DNA from 2 places in the Streptomyces sp. NPDC085931 genome. Region 2 is predicted to be linked to the other one. Evidence: riboswitches for the same ligand, from Rfam matches in the RefSeq annotation. Region 2 holds a riboswitch; the other holds the start of a gene.

Region 1 (3,401 bases), on a different contig from region 2:
CGAACGGTGACGCTCATGACTTCAGAACCTCCGGTTGGTGACGAACCCAGGGGCGCGGGGAACTGCTTGAACAACCCCCACCGGCCCGCAGACGGCAACGATCAGACGAGCCCGGCCTCACGGAACGACTCCAGGCTGGGCCGAATGGTCGCCGTCAGCCCCGTGCCCGCCACCGCGTCCAGCGTCTTCAGACCATCCCCGGTGTTGAGCACCACAGTCGTCCTGGACGGATCCAGCAGCCCGCTCTCGATCAGCTTCTTGGTGACACCCACGGTCACCCCACCGGCGGTCTCCGCGAAGATCCCCTCGGTCCGCGCGAGGACCTTGATCGCGTCGACGACCTGCTCGTCCGTCACATCCTCCACCGCACCGCCCGTGCGCCGCGCGATGTCCAGCACGTACGGCCCGTCCGCCGGGTTGCCGATCGCCAGCGACTTGGCGATCGTGTCCGGCTTCTGCGGCCGCACCACGTCGTGCCCGGCCTTGAACGCCGTGGACACCGGCGAGCAGCCGAGCGCCTGCGCACCGAAGATCTTGTACGGCTTGTCCTCGACGAGCCCGAGCTTGATCAGCTCCTGGAGCCCCTTGTCGATCTTCGTGAGCTGCGAGCCGGAGGCGATGGGCACCACGATCTGGTCGGGCAGCTCCCAGCCGAGCTGCTCGCAGATCTCGTAGGCCAGCGTCTTGGAGCCCTCGGCGTAGTACGGCCGCAGGTTGACGTTGACGAAGCCCCAGCCCTCGCCGGCCGGGTCGCCGATGAGCTCGGAGCAGAAGCGGTTGACGTCGTCGTAGTTGCCCTCGATGCCGACCAGCTCGCCGCCGTAGACGGCGGCCATGACGACCTTGCCCTGCTCCAGGTCGTGCGGGATGAACACGCACGAGCGGAAGCCGGCGCGGGCCGCGGCGGCGCCCACCGCGCCGGCCAGGTTGCCGGTGGAGGAGCAGGAGAGGGTGGTGAAGCCGAAGGCGCGGGCCGCTTCCAGGGCCTGCGCGACGACACGGTCCTTGAAGGAGTGCGTCGGGTTGCCGGAGTCGTCCTTGACGAAGAGCTTGCCGGCGTCGACGCCCAGCTCACGCGCGAGGTTGTCGGCCCGCACGAGCTTGGTCCAGCCCGGGTTGAGGTTCGGCTTGTCCGCCACGTCGGCCGGGACCGGCAGCAGCGGGGCGTAACGCCAGATGTTCGCGGGGCCCGCCTCGATCTTCTTGCGCAGCTCCTCGGCGTCGTAGGCCGAGAAGTCGTAGGCGATCTCCAGCGGGCCGAAACACTCCTCGCAGGCGAAGACCGGGCCGAGGGGCACGCGGTGACCGCACTCGCGGCAGCTCAGGGCGGCGGCCGGGCCGAGGTCTACGGTGGAGTTCGTGGTGCTTGCAACAGTCTGCACAGCCATGTGAGGCGAGGCCCTTTCTCCTCATCTTCCTCACGACGCATCTCGCCGTGAGACGGATTTGGCACCTTCCCTAGCCGGGAGCCTCGCGCTGTGGTCGCCAGTGACCTACGAGAACCGACTGGAGGGTTGCCGGGGCTTCATCGGGCCGTTTCCCTCTGCCCCTCTGGATGAGCTGTATGTGGTTGTAGGCGGCGGGCGACCCCGGACATGCGATGGTCATCCGCGTTGTTCAAGACTGTAACCGACGACCAGGACAGTTGAGATAGTCGTCCGAACCGCGAGACGCGTCACATTCCGTCCCGCCGAGAGAACGCTAAGGAGCCGCCACGGTGCTGGAAGAAGTCGAGCGCTGGCTGAGCACCCGTTCCTGGTCCGCGCACGAACGCCCGCTCCACCGGATCATGGCCGCCAAGCAGCGCACGGGCCGGACCGTCAGTGTGGTGCTGCCCGCGCTGAACGAGGAGGAGACGGTCGGCGACATCGCCGCCGCCATCCGGCACGACCTGATGCTGCAGGTCCCGCTCGTCGACGAACTGGTCGTCGTGGACTCGGGATCGACCGACCGCACCTCCCAGGTGGCCGCCGCCGCGGGCGCCACGGTGGTGCACCGCGACGCGATACTCCCGCGCCTGCCGGCCGTGCGCGGCAAGGGCGAGGTGCTGTGGCGCTCGCTGCTCGTCACCCGCGGCGACATCGTCTGCTTCGTCGACGCGGACCTGCGGGAGTTCTCGTCCGACTTCGTCTCGGGGATCGTCGGTCCGCTGCTGACCGACCCGGAGGTCGAGCTGGTCAAGGGCATGTACGACCGCCCCCTCGGCGGGGCCGCCGGCCAGGGCGGCCGGGTCACCGAGCTGATGGCCCGCCCGCTGCTCAACATGCACTGGCCGCGGCTGGCCGGGTTCGTGCAGCCGCTGGGCGGCGAGTACGCGGCCCGCCGCTCACTGCTGGAGCAGCTGCCGTTCCCCGTCGGGTACGGCGTCGAGCTGGGCATGCTGGTGGACGCGCTGCACCTGGTGGGCCTGGACGCCCTCGCCCAGGTGGACGTCGGGGTGCGCAGGCACCGGCACCAGGACGGGCAGGCGCTGGGCCGGATGGCCGCCGAGATCTACCGCACCGCCCAGCTGCGGCTGGCCCGGGGACATCTGATCCGGCCGGCCCTGACGCAGTTCGAGCGGGGCGGGGACGGCTTCGAGCCGCGCACGTACTCGGTCGACACCGAGGAACGTCCGCCGATGGTGGAGATCGCCGAGTACCAGGCGCGCAGAGCGGCCTGACCGGGACCGTTTTCGGCCCAAGGCGGCAGGTCCGTACGTTTGAGCGTTTACAGGCGGGCTAGGTTGAGGCCTATGGGTTCGACGTACGGTTCTGCGCGGGTACTGGTGGCTTCCAATCGGGGCCCGGTCTCCTACACGGTCGGTGAGGACGGTTCGCTGAACGCCAAGCGGGGCGGCGGCGGGCTGGTGTCGGGACTCTCCGCGATCGGCTCGGACGCGGACGCGCTGTGGGTCTGCTCGGCGCTGTCCGACGGCGACCGGGAGGCGGTGCGGCGCGGGGCCGGAGAGGACGGCGTGCGGATGCTGGACATCCCCGCCGACGTGCACGCCGACGCCTACAACGGCATCGCCAACTCGGTGCTGTGGTTCGTGCACCACATGCTCTACCAGACGCCGCTGGAGCCGGTCTTCGACGCGGAGTTCCGGCGCCAGTGGGCGTCCTACGAGACGTACAACCGGGCGTTCGCCGAGGCCCTGGCCGAGGAAGCCGCCCAGGGCGCGGCGGTCGTGGTGCAGGACTACCACCTGACGCTGGTGCCGGGCATGCTCCGCGAGCTGCGCCCGGACCTCAGGATCGGCCACTTCTCGCACACCCCCTGGGCGCCCCCGGAGTACTTCCGGATGCTGCCGGACGACGTGGCCGGGCAGGTGCTGCGCGGCATGCTCGGCGCGGACCGGCTGGGCTTCCTCACGCAGCGCTGGGCGGACGCGTTCACCGCGTGCGCGGAGCGGTTCGCGG
Region 2 (3,401 bases):
CAAGCTCAGCGACGCCTACTACGGCGAGGGCGCCCAGATCCCGAAGCCCACCGTCGAGGAGTACCGGGAGATCACGAGCGGCCACGGCCACCACTGATCACTGCTTCGCCACGCCACACGAAGGGCCCCGTCCGGTGTTCGGACGGGGCCCTTCGCGCCGTCTGGGGCTGGATAGGGTGGACCTCGTTGAGACTCTCGTCCCGTAGTGCGGGACACCTGACCCTGGAGCGGCTGATGAGCGCTGTGACCCCCGCTGGAGGCGACACCGCGGCGGGCCGCTCCTGGCCCCTGCTGTTGAACGGCCTGCTGCAGGGCCGGGACCTGACCGCGGACGACACCGCGTGGGCGATGGACCTGATCATGCGCGGCGAGGCGACGGACGCGCAGATCGCCGGGTTCGTGGTGGCGCTGCGCGCCAAGGGGGAGACCGTCGAGGAGATCGCCGGGTTCGTCCGGGCGATGTACGCGCACGCCAACGTCATCGAGGTGCCGGGCCCGGCGGTCGACATCGTCGGCACGGGCGGCGACGGGGCCAGGACGGTGAACATCTCGACCATGTCGGCGATCGTCGTCGCCGGCACGGGCGTGAAGGTCGTCAAGCACGGCAACCGCGCGGCGTCCTCGGCGTCGGGCGCCTCCGACGTGCTGGAGAAGCTCGGCGTCAACCTGGAGCTGCCGGTGCACCGGGTGGCCGGGGTGGCCGAGGAGGCCGGGATCACGTTCTGCTTCGCGGCCAAGTTCCACCCGTCGATGCGGTACGCGGGCGCGGCCCGCGGGCAGCTGGGCATCCGGACCATCTTCAACGTCCTCGGTCCGCTGACCAACCCCGCGAAGGTCCGGGCCCAGGCGGTCGGCGTGGCGGATCCGCGCATGGCGCCGATCGTGGCCGGAGTCTTCGCCGAGCGCGGCCACTCCTCCCTGGTCTTCCGCGGCGACGACGGCCTCGACGAGCTGACCACCACGGCCACCTCCCGGGTCTGGGTCGTGCGCGACGGCAAGGTGACCGAGGAGGCGTTCGACCCGCGCGAGGTGGGCCTCGACCTGGTCCCGGTGGAGGCCCTGCGCGGCGCGGACGCCTCCTACAACGCCGAGGTCGCCCGCCGCCTGCTGGAGGGCGAGCGGGGCCCGGTGCGGGACGCGGTGCTGCTGAACTCGGCCGCGGCGCTGGTGGCGCTTCAGCCGGGCACGGGCACGCTGGCCGAGCAGATCCGCGCCGGCATGGCCAGGGCGGCGGAGTCGATCGACTCGGGAGCCGCCAAGCGGTCCCTGGAGCGCTGGGTGGCCGCCAGCAACGCGTGACGGGCCGCGTGTGAGGTGCGTCCCGCGATCCGGACTCGGGTTGCGGGACGCCGATCACTTCACGTACGTTCCCGTGTCAGGTCATGAGTGACAGTCATGAGGCCCCGGCCGACTGTCCGGCAACCCTCCGTCCGTGGCGGGGTGCCCCGGGTGAAGACCAGGCCGCAGGCAGCGAGGTCTGCGGCAAGCGCGGACCCCTCGCGAACACCAGGGGTCCTGGTCGACGAGGAGTCTTCCGTGAGTCAGCGAATGCGATAGGGCCGCAGAGCCCCGCCTCCGCATCCCCTTCTCTCTTCCTTCACCCCTGTCTCTCACGGGAGTTCGCCATGTCCGTCTCCACCGTTGCCGCCGACCGCTCCGTTTGTGCCCCGCTGCCCGTTCTGGGCCGGGATGTCACCGTGCCGCTCGTGACCGGGGGCGAGGTCACCTACGCCGCGCTCGACTACGCCGCCAGCGCCCCGGCGCTCCAGCGGGTCTGGGACGACGTCGCCGCCTACGCGCCGTACTACGGCAGCGTCCACCGCGGTGCCGGCTACCTGTCCCAGCTGTCGACCGACCTGTTCGAGAACGCCCGCCGGACCGTCGCCGGGTTCCTCGGCTGCCGCGCCGACGACCAGGTCGTGTTCACCCGCTCCACCACCGACTCGCTCAACCTCCTCGCCGCCGCCCTCCCGCAGGGCTGCGAGGTCTTCGTGTTCGAGACCGAGCACCACGCCTCGCTGCTGCCCTGGCGCGACGCCCGCGTCACCTACCTCGACGCCCCGAGGAGCCACCGCGAGGCGGTCGAGACCCTGGAGCGCGCCCTGGCCGGCCGGGACCCCCACGGGCCGGCCCTGGTCTGCGTCACCGGCGCCTCGAACGTCACCGGCGAGCTGTGGCCCGTACGGGAGCTCGCGGCCGCCGCGCACGCCCACGGGGCGCGGATCGTGCTGGACGCCGCCCAGCTGGCCCCGCACCACCCGCTGTCCGTCGCGGACCTCGACGTCGACTGGGTCGCCTTCTCCGGGCACAAGCTGTACGCGCCCTTCGGCTCCGGCGTCCTGGCCGGGCGGGCCGACTGGCTGCGCGCGGCGGAGCCGTACCTCGCGGGCGGCGGGGCCAGCCGCAAGGTCGCGCGGCGTGCGGACGGGGGCGTGGACGTGGAGTGGCACGAGAGCGCCGCCCGCCACGAGGCCGGCTCCCCGAACGTCATCGGCGCCTACGCCGTCGCCTCCGCCTGCAAGGCCCTCACCGAGGCCGGGTTCGACACCCTCGTCGCCCGCGAGCGGTACCTGATCGAGAAGGTGCGCACGGGACTCGCCGAGGTGCCCGAGGTCCGGATCCTGTCCCTCTTCGGGGACGACGCCCCGCGCGTCGGCGTGCTCTCCTTCGTCGTCGACGGCTGGAACAGCTCCCACTTCGCCGCCGCCCTCTCCGCCGAGTACGGCATCGGCGTGCGGGACGGGCTGTTCTGCGCCCACCCGCTGCTGCGCACGCTGCTCGGCAGCGACCCGCAGACGCAGGGCGAGTGCGGGGCGCCGGAGGCCGCGCCGGGGGAGAAGTCCCTCAACGCCGTCCGCGTGAGCTTCGGCGCCGGTACGCCGGACGAGCACGTCGAACGGTTCGTGCACGCGGTGAAGGAGCTGGTCACGGACGGCGCCAAGTGGAACTACCGTACGGAGGAAGGGCGTTGCGTCCCGGACACCTCGGCGTGAAGCGGTAGCCGGGCGCCCAGGACGATCATCCGCAGGGCCCGTTCGGTTGCATCGGTGAGCAGCTCGCCCGCCCGCAGCAGCGCCTCCGCCAGCTCCATCGGGGCGGGCAGGATGCCGTGGCAGGCGTCCACGCCCGGCACCTGGTGCGCGCCCTCGCCGAGGGTGCCGGCCAGCGCCAGGACCGGGCGCCCGTACCGCTTGGCCCGGCGGGCCACCTCGGCCGGGACCTTGCCGCGCGGCGTCTGGTGGTCCAGGGCGCCCTCGGCGGTGACGACCAGGTCGGCGCGGGCCAGCCGGGCGTCCAGGTCGAGGTGGTCCAGCAGCACGTCGAAGCGGGGCAGGAGCCGGGCGCCCAGGGCGGCCAGCCCGGCCCCCAGACCGCCGGAGGCTCCCGTGCCCGGGCCGGTG

The links. A riboswitch is a leader RNA that binds a small molecule or an ion and turns the genes downstream of it on or off. The one in region 2 is predicted to bind S-adenosylmethionine.
Region 1: another riboswitch for S-adenosylmethionine. It lies ahead of thrC (threonine synthase); the one in region 2 lies ahead of ACIGAN_RS33055 (aminotransferase class V-fold PLP-dependent enzyme).

What each region holds. Positions count from the first base shown of each region.
Region 1 is NZ_JBITSK010000007.1:116,013-119,413, reverse strand. Features, by position in the region: gene ACIGAN_RS16360 (ubiquitin-like small modifier protein 1) at 1-17, opposite strand, end outside; gene thrC (threonine synthase) at 102-1,388, opposite strand; SAM riboswitch class I at 1,407-1,562, opposite strand; gene ACIGAN_RS16350 (glucosyl-3-phosphoglycerate synthase) at 1,718-2,662, shown strand; gene ACIGAN_RS16345 (trehalose-6-phosphate synthase) at 2,735-3,401, shown strand, end outside.
Region 2 is NZ_JBITSK010000021.1:103,203-106,603, reverse strand. Features, by position in the region: gene ACIGAN_RS33065 (cytochrome bc1 complex cytochrome b subunit) at 1-97, shown strand, start outside; gene trpD (anthranilate phosphoribosyltransferase) at 235-1,299, shown strand; SAM riboswitch class IV at 1,379-1,495, shown strand; gene ACIGAN_RS33055 (aminotransferase class V-fold PLP-dependent enzyme) at 1,626-2,993, shown strand; gene ACIGAN_RS33050 (glycerate kinase) at 2,948-3,401, opposite strand, start outside.